Regions from separate parts of the Rhizobium sp. BIGb0125 genome, predicted to be linked through region 1. Evidence: riboswitches for the same ligand, from Rfam matches in the RefSeq annotation. Region 1 holds a riboswitch; each other region holds the start of a gene.

Region 1 (4,175 bases):
TGCCGATTGTCGAGCCGGTGGAAGGTTTCCTGTCTTCGCTTGCCGAACTGTTTGAGGGCACCGAAGAGGGCATTACCGAAGAAAACCTGCAAAGCCGTACCCGTGGCACCATCCTGATGGCGGTGTCCAACAAGTTTGGCTCCATGGTGGTGACGACCGGCAACAAGTCCGAGATGTCGGTGGGTTACGCCACGCTTTATGGCGACATGAATGGCGGCTTCAACCCGATCAAGGACCTCTACAAGATGCAGGTCTACGCCATTTCGAAATGGCGTAACGAACATGTGCCGCCAACCGCGCTTGGTCCGTCCGGTGAGGTGATACCGGCGAACATCCTGTCCAAGGCGCCATCGGCCGAACTGCGTCCAAACCAGACCGACCAGGATTCACTGCCGCCATATCCGGTGCTGGATGATATCCTGGAATGCCTGGTGGAGCAGGAAATGTCGGTGGATGACATTGTGGCGCGCGGCCATGACGTCACGACCGTACATCGCATCGAGCATTTGCTTTATCTTGCGGAGTACAAGCGCCGCCAGTCTGCGCCGGGTGTGAAAATTACCAAGAAGAACTTCGGGCGTGATCGCCGTTACCCGATCACCAACCGGTTCAGAGACCGGTAGAGATAAGAACGGCGCGGCTCAAACCGCGCCGTTTTGTATGGTGGGTTGCCGTGTATGGCTGCAACACGACTCTCGTCGTCTCTATGCTTGTCACAGAGATCCAGCGGAGCGCGTCGGCGCGACACCATTCCCGTACCTAGATTACCTGACCGACATCGATGCGGTTGCCATCCGGGTCTTCAAAAACAAAGGCGCGCAGGCCGTAATCCTTGTCCTGCAGACCCTTGATGATGCGCAGGCCATGTTGTTTGCACAGCCTATGCAGGGCATCGACGTCACTCACCATCATGTGAGCAACGTTGAAGGGGGCTGCCTTGTGTGACGGCTGCAGGGTCAGATGCAGCTCGGCATTGCCCTGCTTCAGGATCATGAAACCGACGGGATTGCCGTTTTCAAAGACCTTGGTGAAGCCGAGAACACCGACATAGAAGTCATGGGCCTTTTGAATGTCCTTGACGGGAAGCATGGCGGCAATCCGGCCAATACGGATGCCTTGATCGGCGATGGAATTCATCGCAGAACCTCGAACCTGGGAGAAACGGGGCAGGGTAAACGTACGGTGCCGAAACGCTGCTGTTCTCCTTATTTGAATTTGCAGGACGGTGCCTGCGGCAATAGGATCATTATGTGAAGGTGTCGGGCGAGGCAAATAAAATGTCCGCTCAATCCTGTTGATGAGTAATCCCGGGAGGATGCGTGCGCAGTTCCATCGAAATCTACAACATCCGCACCCGTCAGATGCGTGTGGTCTGGCAGACCGAGGCGCTGTTTGAAGCGCCCAACTGGTCGCCGGATGGCCAATACCTTCTGCTTAATGCCGATGGGCTGATCTATCGCCTGTCGCTTTCGGGTGATCCGACACCGGTCAAGGTGGACACAGGTTTTGCGACCCTGTGCAACAACGACCATGGCATTTCGCCCGACGGTTCGCTTTATGCCATTTCCGACAAGGTGGAGTTTGGCAAGAGCGCAATCTACCTGCTGCCGTCTTCCGGCGGCACGCCAAAGCTGATGACGCACAATTTGCCATCCTATTGGCATGGCTGGTCACCGGATGGAAAATCACTTGCCTACTGCGGCATTCGCGATCAGGTTTTTGATATATATTCCATGGACATAGAGAACGAAGTTGAATCACGTCTTACGCATGGTGAGGGCCGTAATGACGGGCCGGATTACTCCGCCGATGGCCAGTGGATCTATTTCAATTCCAGCCGCACCGGGCTGATGCAGATATGGCGTGTGAAGACTGATGGCTCATCCGTCGAGCGCGTAACCGACAGTAATTTTGGAGACTGGTTTCCACATCCGTCGCCATCAGGCGACAAGGTGGTGTTCGTGTCCTACGACGCCGATGTCTTTGACCATCCCCGTGACCTCGATGTGCGGGTGCGGTTGATGGATACCGATGGCGGCAATGTCGAGACGCTGTTTGAGCTGTTTGGCGGGCAGGGCACCATGAACTCGCCCAACTGGTCGCCTGATGGCGATGAGTTCGCCTATGTCAGGTATTTCCCGGCGACCTGACGCCACATGCACGCGGCTTGCATTTGCGCGATCTAGCGGACATAAGCACTGCCGTCAGGTGCCTGCACGACGTGCGGGAGAATCGGGAATCCGGTGCAAGACCGGAGCGTGCCCAACGCTGTAAGGCGGACATCTGCTGCACCAATCGCCACTGGATGTTCCGGGAAGGCGGCAGCGGAAGGACGATGCCAAGCCAGAAGACCGGCCCGACATCATAGACCAGCCCGTATGGACGGCGGGAATGGTTGTTTGCCGGATGGGTTCTGCGGGATCTGCCGGCGATAGGCATTGTTGGGGATTAACGATGCAGGATGATCCGTTTTCTGAAGCCCGCCACGCGGCCGGCGCTTTTTCCTGTGATGACAAGGCAGCCGTTTACCGGGCCATTGAGACGCGCCGTGATGTGCGCAATGAGTTTGAAAGCCATCCATTGCCGGATGATCTGGTGCAGCGGCTGCTGGCCGCCGCTCACGCCGCACCTTCGGTCGGTTTCATGCAGCCGTGGAACTTCACACTGATCAGGGATCAGACGGTGCGTGATGCCGCCTGGCAGGCTTTCGCCCGTGCCAATGAGGAGGCGGCGCTGCTGTTCGAAGATGACAGGCAGAGCCTTTATCGTAGCCTCAAGCTCGAGGGCATTCGCACCGCCCCCCTCAGCATCTGCGTGACCTGCGATCCGACCCGTGGTGGTACCGTCGTTCTGGGACGCACCCACAACCCGCGCATGGATGTCTATTCCACGGTCTGCGCCATCCAGAACCTGTGGCTTGCTGCCCGTGCCGAAGGGGTGGGTGTCGGTTGGGTCAGTATCTTCCATGATGCAGACATACGCCGCATTCTCGGCATTCCCGACCATATCGAAATCGTTGCTTGGTTATGTCTGGGTTACGTGACCGAACTCTACCGCGAGCCGGAACTGGCGGTTAAGGGCTGGGCCAAAAGGCTGCCGCTGGAAGATCTGGTGTTCCAGGATCAGTGGGGCCGTCGCTAAATCTATTGGCGCGTGTGAGGAAAGGCGTCGTGCATCACTGCTGCTGCGGTTGTGCACCTTGCAGAGCCGGATTGTGCAGATCGATCCGGCTGGTTTCCTCGGGCAGAAATTGTGGTCCGACGACCCGGACTTTGCTATCTTTGGGGTCATAGTCGCGCTCGGCTGGTGCTTCGGCAACCGGTTGTTCTGCCTGCTTCTTTTCGCCATTCGGCGTCTTGATATCGGTAACGCCGGAATAGGGTTCTGCGGGTTTGGACTGGTTGGCCTCTTCCTGCTTTTTCATCTGGTCGAAGTAGGACGCCATGTTGCAGCCGCAGGACGGCGAGCGGGTGTCTGCTGACGTGTTGCGATAGGCAAAGGCGGTCGGCAGGTCCTTGTATGGTTTGCCGGTCTCGGCAGAAACCATGTCCGCACTCTCCTGACCTTGCAGGGAGTGGTAATAAAGCTCGGTCTCAGAACCGGGGCACATTTGCTCACAGGTCGCGGCCTGACGGCGAAAATCAAGCGGTGAGGCATTGGACGAAATCGGGAAGAACGCGCCGTCGCAGGTGCGTACGCACAGGGTTCTAAGGCCGCCCTGCATTGGCGGTGTGAACACCGGCTGGCGGTTCGGGTCCACCTCGATCATGCCGGGTGGGGCAAATTCCTGGGTCTGATCATTCGGGCTAGCGGCCGCAGACTGCGGGCGCTCGTCAAAGCAGCCATTGGCATCAAGTGCTGCCATGACACGGTCGCGGTCAACGCCGCGATTACGTTGCTGCGCTATCATCTGGTCGCGGCTGACAAGCAGGTCGTCACGCTCCGCCTCGGCGTCATAAAGCGCATCTTCAATCTGGTCGCACAGCTGGGCATTTTCACCACCGTAAACGACAATGCTGCCGCTCGAGCAGCCATAGGCCCTCAGATCATTGCGGATTTTGCGGATGATGATGTTCTGGCGGGTCAAGGCGCTGGCAAAATGGCGCACTTCGGCAGTGTTGCCAATAATCTGTGCCGGTGCGCGCAATTCCTGACGCAGGTCATCACACACCGAG
Region 2 (4,175 bases), on a different contig from region 1:
GGTCAAAGATTCCGCCAAGCGCGCAGAAGAGGCACGCCACCTGGTTTCCCGTACCCGTCAGGAAGCAGAAAAGTCTGGTGAAGTGGTGCGTGAAGCCGTCACCGCAATGGAGCAGATCGAAAAATCCTCCAGCGAAATCGGTAACATCATCGGTGTTATCGATGACATTGCCTTCCAAACCAACCTGCTTGCTCTGAACGCGGGTGTCGAAGCGGCCCGCGCTGGTGAAGCTGGTAAGGGTTTTGCTGTCGTGGCGCAGGAAGTTCGTGAACTTGCCCAGCGTTCTGCAAATGCCGCAAAGGAAATCAAGTCGCTGATCACTGCCTCGACATCGCATGTCGAAACCGGGGTTCACCTTGTCGACCAGACAGGCAAGGCGCTGGACGCTATCGTTGCTCAGGTTCAGGAAATCAACCAGCATGTTCACGCGATTGCTGAGGCAACCCGCGAACAGTCGGTTGGTCTTCAGGAAATCAACACCGCCGTCAACACCATGGATCAGGGCACGCAACAGAACGCTGCCATGGTCGAAGAAACAACGGCGGCAAGCCATGGTCTTGCAACGGAAGCCACGTCCCTTAACTCGCTGCTCGGCCAGTTCAGACTGACAGGCACCGGCGGTATGGCTGGTTTCGCAAGGCCTGCTGCTCCTCGCGCCGCCGCTTCGGCTTCGCGACCTGCTGCACCGGCACCGGTGGCAGCATCGACAAAGTCCAGGCCGATTGCGTCTCCAGCACGTGCACTGGGCAATAGGTTGGCGAGCGCCTTCGGTGGCGGTTCATCTGCCGCTGCGACTACAGCCAAGGAAGCGGACTGGACAGAATTCTGAGCCTCCAAGATTTTTGAGAATGAAAAATGCCGCCGCCTCAATCTCTGGGGCGGCGGTTTTCTTTTGTTCGGTCTGTCGCAATAGCCTTGACCTTGTCTGCGCCTTGGCCATAAGTGGCATCCGACGGTTCTCCAAAGGGTTGTACCTGGAGGGGATTAATAGGGAACATGGTGCGTTTCTATCGAAGAAACAATGCCATGGCTGCCCCCGCAACTGTAAGCGGATTGCCGCTCATCCTTGTGGTGTAGCTCTTACACCATGCCACTGTGCCGCTGAGTGCACGGGAAGGCAGATGAACGGCGTGAATTCGTGAGCCAGGAGACCTGCCGTTATTTGTTAATCCAACGCACCGGGCGGGGTTGTCCGGAAAGGAATAGTCATGTTATTACATAACATATGCATTTGTTGCCTCCGTTCATTGCATTGTTGGGTTAACCGCGCGTCGTTTTTCTAAACGCTGCACAAACCGGGCAATTTAGGCCCGTAATCTCAACTGCATTTCAAATATTTCCAATCGGAAGGCTTCCATGCGTGCCATCATAAAAACTCTCAGTGCTGTAACCGTTTTAGTTGCCGGGTTCTCTGCTAGTGCCCATGCGGCGACCCAATATCCGTTGACGGTTACCAATTGCGGTCAGTCGATTACGTTCGAAAAGGCGCCAGCAAAGATCGTTTCGATCGGACAGGGCATGACCGAAATCCTGTTTTCCCTTGGCTTGGCAGACAAGATTGCCGGTACCGCCGTTTGGGTTGGGCCGGTTTTGAAAGAATATGAAGGCGTCAATGCGCAAATTCCGCGCCTTGCAGACAATGACCCCAGCTTTGAATCGGTTGTCGGCAAAGAGCCTGATCTGGTTGCTGCGGAGTTCGAATGGCACGTCGGCACGCAGGGTTCTGTGGGCAAACGCGAACAATTCGGTTCACTTGGCATCAATACCTATGTTTCTCCTGCAGACTGCGTGGCCAAGATCAATGCCGATGGTGGCGATGGCGTACGCAAAGAACTTTTCACGATGGATCTGATCTATCAGCAGATCAGCGAACTCTCCGATATTTTCGATATCAAAGAACGGGGCGAAAAACTGGTAGCCGATCTGAGGGCACGTGAGGCCGCAGCCGTCGCGTCGATCGGAAACGCATCGTCGGCCAATCTTCCTGTTGTTTTCTGGTTCTCCAGCAAGGAAGTGAAGGGCGACGCCTATATTGCCGGTAAAAACAGTGCTCCGGCCTATATTCTGAAAACGCTTGGTGCCAAAAATGTCGTAAGCACGGAAGAAGAGTGGCCGCTGGTCGGTTGGGAAACCATTGCCGAATCCAACCCTGCTGTCGTCGTTATCGCTACCATGGATCGTCGCCGTTATGCCGCCGATGATCCTGCGGTCAAGATCGACTTCCTGGAGAACGATCCGGTCACCAGCCACATGGATGCCGTTAAGAACAAACATTTCGTCATGATGGATGCACAGTCCATGAACCCGACCATTCGTACGATTGATGGCATTGAAATCCTGGCAAAGGGTATCCAGGCGCTCGGGATTTCCAAGTGACAGAAATGCCTGCACGTCGTTCAGCATGGTGGCTGCCTTTGGCAGTCACCGTCTTTTTTCTGACGCTTCTCGGCTTCATGATAAGTCTTGCCGTGTCGATCGGCGAAATTTCCATTCCGCTCGATACGACGGTCAAGGCGATCATGAAACGCGCCTTTGGAATGCCGTTTGAAATCAGCCGCATCCATGAAGGCGTAATCTGGGACTATCGTCTGAGCCGCGCCTTGGTTGCGGCAAGTGCAGGGGCTGCGCTGGCGCTCTGTGGCGTGATCCTGCAAGCATTGCTACGCAACCCTCTTGCTGAACCTTTCGTGCTGGGCATTTCCGCAGGTGCCTCGACCGGTGCCGTTTGTATTATGGTTCTGGGAATCGGTTACGGTGTTTTGACACTGTCTACGGGCGCATTTCTGGGCGCCGTCGTTGCGTTTCTTCTCGTGTCACTGCTTGCGGCCGGCGCTGGTGGCAGCAGCGACCGTATAATTCTTGCCGGCGTGGCCGGTTCGCAGCTCTTTAATGCGCTGACATCCTATATCGTCACCACATCTGCAAATGCAGAACAGGCACGTGGTGTGATGTTCTGGTTGCTCGGTAGCCTGTCCGGTGTGCGCTGGCCGGACGTTTATCTCGCTGCACCCGTTGCATTGTTGGGTTTTGTGTTTTGTGCGGCCCATGCCCGGGCATTGGATGCTTTCATGTTCGGTACAGATACCGCCGCCGGACTTGGTATTCCCGTTCGTCGTGTACGCATAACTCTGCTTGGCGTGACGGCATTGATGACGGCAACCGTCGTCAGCATCGTTGGCTGTATCGGATTTGTCGGGTTGGTCATTCCCCATGCCGCACGGTTCATTGCTGGCTCCGGACATCAGCGTCTTTTGCCTGTGTCTGCGATGATCGGTGCCATATTCATGGTGGCAGCCGATATCGTGTCACGTATCATCATCCCACAGCAAATCCTGCCAATCGGCGTGGTAACTGCATTGTTTGGCGCGCCCGCTTTTGCCTTTATTCTCTACCGTGCACGGAGGGCCGCATGAGTATTTCGCTGGAAAAAGTGCACTGGGCTTCAGGCGGCAGTCTTATTGTCAATGGCGTAACTCTCGACGCTGCACCCGGCACGACGCTTGGCCTGCTTGGGCCAAATGGTTCGGGAAAATCCAGTTTGCTGCGGCTCATCTGCCGTATCCGCAAAGTCCAGAGCGGCGTAATTACACTTGGCGGCGAGGACATAGCGACCCTTTCTCAGGCCCAGATTGCCAAAAGTACGGCCTTTGTTGAACAACAGGCAACGACGGAAATCCAGGTCAGTGTGCTCGATGTCGTCAAGCTTGGACGAACACCGCATCGCAGCCCGATTTCAATCTGGAAGTCGGAAGATGAGGCCGCCGTACAGGATGCGCTGACACATGTCGGCATGCTGGATAAAGCGTCTAGGTTTTGGCACACGCTGTCTGGTGGTGAAAAACAGCGGGTTCATATTGCCCGGGCATTGGCGCAAACGCCGTCACAGCTTCTGTTGGATGAACCAACCAACCACCTCGACATTCAGCACCAGCTGGACATTCTGGCGCTGGTGTCCCGGTTGCCGGTAACGTGTATCGTCGCCTTGCATGATCTCAATCTTGCAGCGATGTTCTGCGATAATCTCGCGGTCATGCATGCAGGGGAGATCGTGGCTTTCGGCCCGCCAGAAGAGGTTCTGACGGAAACGCTCATTCGTGACGTTTTTGGAGTTAGTGCGCGTATCGAGCGATCATCTTACCATGGCCGTTGCCATATCCAGTACAAGACGGCTTGAC
Region 3 (4,175 bases), on a different contig from region 1:
GTGTATGATCAGGAATGTCGCGCCCCAGACCACGGTAATGGCGATCAACGCCAGCTCCTGGCGGGAAAAAACCAGCTTGTATTTCGAAAGTGTGTGCATAATAATACGCAATATGAGCAATATAATGCACAGTCAAGATGACCCATCCGATGTTCTCGCGCATGTGGCTGCCAATCTTCGCCGGTACCGTGCCGACGCGGGCATGAGTCAGGAAGCACTGGCCCAGGCCTCCGGCCTCAGCCGTCGCATGATCAGCAATCTCGAAAGCGGCGATACCAATATCAGCCTCAGCAAACTGGCCTCGCTGTCGCGTGCGCTGGGTGTCGGCTTTGCGGCCATGGTGGCAAATCCGGCCGCCAGCACCACCAAGGTCGAGGAAATTGCCTGGCGCGGCGCAACACGCAAAAGTTTTGCCGTGCTGTTGGGCACGGCGCCAGCCCGCAGCCTTGCCGAATTGTGGTCCTGGTCGATCGATGTGGGCGATACCTATCAGGCAGAGCCGGACCCGGTTGGCTGGTATGAAATGATATCCGTGTCGGCGGGTCGCCTGCGCATCAACAAACAGGATGGTTCGGTGGTGGTCAAAGCCGGGGACTTCACCATTTTCGACAGCGCCCAGCCTTATTCCTATGAAAATATCGGCGATGAAGTGCTGCATTTTACCCGCGTGGTGGTTTGCTAAACGCAAGCCCAAACACCCCAATTCCTGCCTTCCGCATATATCGAGCATGATCATGAGCACCACAAAGACCTTCACGCCATCAGGTTATTCGCACGTCCAGCCGGGACATGTTGCCAGTGTCGTCACCTGTCTGGAAATGACCGAAAACCCGCACGCGGCGGAACCGTCCTTTGCCGGTGACATCCGCCTTGAACGAATGGAAAAGCCAAATCTGGAGGCCTACCGCACGCTGTACCGAAAGATTGGTGCAGAATGGCTGTGGTTCTCGCGCCTCATCATCAGCGATGAAAAACTGGCCTCGATCATCGGCCATGACGACGTCGAGGTCTATGTGCTGCGCGATGGTCAGCAGGACATCGGCCTGATGGAACTTGATTTTCGTCAACCGAATGAGTGTGAGCTGGTGTTTCTGGGCCTGACCGAGGAAGTAACCGGCAAGGGTCTTGGCCGCGCGCTGATGAATGCGACGCTGAAACGTGCCTGGCAGAGAGACATCAAACGCCTGCACCTGCACACCTGCACGCTGGACCATCCCTCGGCACTCGGCTTTTACCTGCGCTCCGGTTTCCGGCCGTACGCTTTTCAGGTGGAAACGCAGGCCGATCCGCGCCTGACCGGCCACCTGCCACTGACGGCCGCACCGCATGTGCCGCTGATCCAGCCGGAATAGAAACAAGCCTAACACCAGTCACCCAACCTTGCCCTTGTCACACGGTTGCCAGGGGCAGGGGCTTGCCGTGCATTCGCCACCCAATGCTCTTGCCATAATAGATAGTCATGTTATGTAATAACGTAACTTATGTTGTCTGTCGGTCCATCCGCTGCCCGTACCAAAGCGCGGCTTGGTAACATTGACAGTGATATCTGAACGTGTAGCTTGTCTGGGTCATGGTTCTTCCACCTCTGGGTGGAAGCTAAGAGGGAATTCGGTGCAAAACCGAAGCTGTCCCGCAACTGTAAGCGGTTAGCCGTTTGTCCAACATGTCACTGGCAGAAATGCCGGGAAGACGGACAACGGCATTGACCCGCAAGCCAGGAGACCTGCCTGACGAGATACGATTCCGTGGTCGGGGTGTGCCACAGGAATGAGTGTGTGCGCGGCCTTCCTGCCAGACATGCCTTCATTTTTGCTGCCTCCTGTATTCGAGATTTTGGCAGTGAATGAAGACGTAGAACTTAAGAAAACCCCACCCATGCGCCCGTCACGGCGCGCCATTCTTCTCATTGCAAAGTCTGCCTTTGCCGCATCTCCACATCTGGAAATGCAACGTCTTGCCGAAAACCTGGCTGAACATATTGCGCTGTCACACTCCGGAGACATCGTGCAATTTGCCTTTACGGAGCAGGGCACGCCCTCGCTGCGCGACGGGCTGTTTTCCCTGCTGGAACAGCAGCTTGACCATATCACCATTCTGCCGCTGGTTCTGCCGGTCGAGCCGAGTTTCCGCAACTGGCTGGTCAAGTCGCTGAAGCGCTGGCGTGCGTCAGCCACCCAGCCCTGGCCCGAAATTTCCATCACCGGCGATATCGCCTCTGCCAGCCAAATGCTGCCGCTGATGAGCGAGCTTTTGGGGCAGGCGCAGGCGCTGGAAACCACGCCCGCCAAGGCGGTCGTACAGGAAGGCTCGCTGGTGCCCGCGCAAAAATACCGCGTTCTCGTCTGTTCCGGCGGTGCCTGCAACAGCGCAGGCGCCGATACGATCTGGAACCACCTTCGCAACCAGCAGGAACGTTTGAAACTGCGCGTCACCGGTGCTGGCACCATGACAGCCAAATCCACCTGCCTTGGGCCGTGCAATCTGGCGCCGGTGCTGCAGGTGTTTCCCGATGGCACCTATTACGGCGGCGTTACCGAACAGGCGGTCGATGACATCATTGCAGGCCATCTGCTCGGCAGCCCTGAACTCGGCAACCATGTGGTCGAGACCCACGCCTACCATCCAACAGGCCGCAAGCAGCGGCTGCGTATTCCCCAAAACTGATCCGAGGAGATAAAATGTCATCCAAATTCCTGTCGCGCCTTGGTGCGACCTGGCTTGCCACCGCCGTCATGTCCACGGCGGCTGCCGGTTTTGCCGCAGAGCCGCTGCGCGTTGGCGCAACCTACATCACCTCGGGCACCGATCCGGCCAAGGGTTCCAATGGCTGGGCACTGACCAGCCACGGCGTTGGCGAAAACCTGTTTACCGTTGACCGTGATGGCAAGCTGGTGCCGGAACTGGCTGACAAGGCAGAGCGCAATGACGATCTGACCTGGACAATCACCCTGCAGCCGGGCCGCGCCTTTTCAGACGGTTCGCCCGTCACCGCCAAGGCGCTGGCCGCCGGATTTGACAATACCTTCGCCAACAACAAGGCGGCGCTTGCGACCGGTGGCAAGCTGAGTTTTGCCGCGGTGGATGACCTGACACTCAAGGTCACGACGGAAAAGCCGGTGCCTTACATTCAGGCGCTGTTTGCCGAATGGCCACTGGTGGCCTACACACCGGCGGCCAATGGTGAAGCGCTGTTTACCGGCCCTTACAGCATTGCCGCCTTCAAGACAGATGCCTCGATCACACTTGCACCCAACGCCCATTTTGCCGGTGCAGACAGTCGTTCTCCGGTTGAGTTCCGCAAGTTTGGTGACGCGCAAAGCATGACATTGGCGCTGGAATCCGGCGAGCTTGATCTGGCCTTCGGCCTGCCGTCGGAAGTCGTCAGCCGCCTGAAAACCAACCCGGACCTTACCATCAAGTCTTTCCCGGTCGGTTATCAGTATCTGGCCTTCCTCAACACCACCCGTCCGTTGCTGGCAGATGTCAAACTGCGCCAGGCGCTTGATCTGGCCTTTGACCGCACCGAACTGGCAGCTGCGATCAATGGCGGTGAACCGGCAACCGGTGCTTACGCCGCCTATTTTCCCTTTGCTGGAAAAAATGCCCGCGTCACAGATCTGGATAAGGCAGCGGCGCTGCTGGAGGAGGCGGGCTGGACCAAGGGTTCCAACGGCACCCGCGAAAAGGACGGCAAGCCGCTGCGCCTGCTGGCCATTACCTATCCGCAGCGTCCTGACCTCGTAACCATGCTGCCGGTCGTCAAGGCGCAGCTGGCACGGGTCGGCGTGGAGCTTGATACGCAGGTGGTTGAAAGCATCCAGCAGGTTGCTTCGGCAGGCGATTTCGATATTGCGCTCTGGGCACAACACACTGCACCAAGCGGTGACCCGGCCTTCTTCCTCAACTCGATGCTACGTACCGGCGCGTCGCTCAACTACGCCAAATATGCATCGCCGGAATTTGACGCCATTCTCGACCGCTTTGCGTCGGAAGGTGAACCGGATGCCCGCGTCAGCATTGCGCTGGATGCGCAGGACAAGCTGTTTGAGGACGTTCCGGCCTCGTTCCTTGTCTCGCCGGTCTGGTATGTCGGTGTGTCCAAGCGGCTGGAAAACTATCAGCCCTGGGGTTCGGACTACCACGTCCTGCGCGCCGATATTGGCGAAGCGAAATAG

What was found. A riboswitch is a leader RNA that binds a small molecule or an ion and turns the genes downstream of it on or off. The one in region 1 is predicted to bind cobalamin.
Region 2: another riboswitch for cobalamin. It lies ahead of M2418_RS12630 (ABC transporter substrate-binding protein); the one in region 1 lies ahead of bluB (5,6-dimethylbenzimidazole synthase).
Region 3: another riboswitch for cobalamin. It lies ahead of M2418_RS10710 ((2Fe-2S) ferredoxin domain-containing protein); the one in region 1 lies ahead of bluB (5,6-dimethylbenzimidazole synthase).

Annotation. Positions count from the first base shown of each region.
Region 1 covers NZ_JANUDV010000002.1:15,598-19,772, reverse strand. The annotation lists gene M2418_RS04150 (NAD+ synthase) at 1-623, shown strand, start outside; gene M2418_RS04145 (glyoxalase superfamily protein) at 760-1,137, opposite strand; gene M2418_RS04140 (TolB family protein) at 1,320-2,150, shown strand; cobalamin riboswitch at 2,190-2,375, shown strand; gene bluB (5,6-dimethylbenzimidazole synthase) at 2,455-3,141, shown strand; gene M2418_RS04130 (DUF2865 domain-containing protein) at 3,176-4,175, opposite strand, start outside.
Region 2 covers NZ_JANUDV010000004.1:194,878-199,052, forward strand. The annotation lists gene M2418_RS12625 (methyl-accepting chemotaxis protein) at 1-829, shown strand, start outside; cobalamin riboswitch at 937-1,175, shown strand; gene M2418_RS12630 (ABC transporter substrate-binding protein) at 1,357-2,376, shown strand; gene M2418_RS12635 (iron ABC transporter permease) at 2,382-3,413, shown strand; gene M2418_RS12640 (ABC transporter ATP-binding protein) at 3,410-4,174, shown strand.
Region 3 covers NZ_JANUDV010000003.1:499,195-503,369, reverse strand. The annotation lists gene M2418_RS10725 (DMT family transporter) at 1-99, opposite strand, end outside; gene M2418_RS10720 (helix-turn-helix domain-containing protein) at 125-682, shown strand; gene M2418_RS10715 (GNAT family N-acetyltransferase) at 735-1,352, shown strand; cobalamin riboswitch at 1,555-1,746, shown strand; gene M2418_RS10710 ((2Fe-2S) ferredoxin domain-containing protein) at 1,876-2,664, shown strand; gene M2418_RS10705 (ABC transporter substrate-binding protein) at 2,679-4,175, shown strand.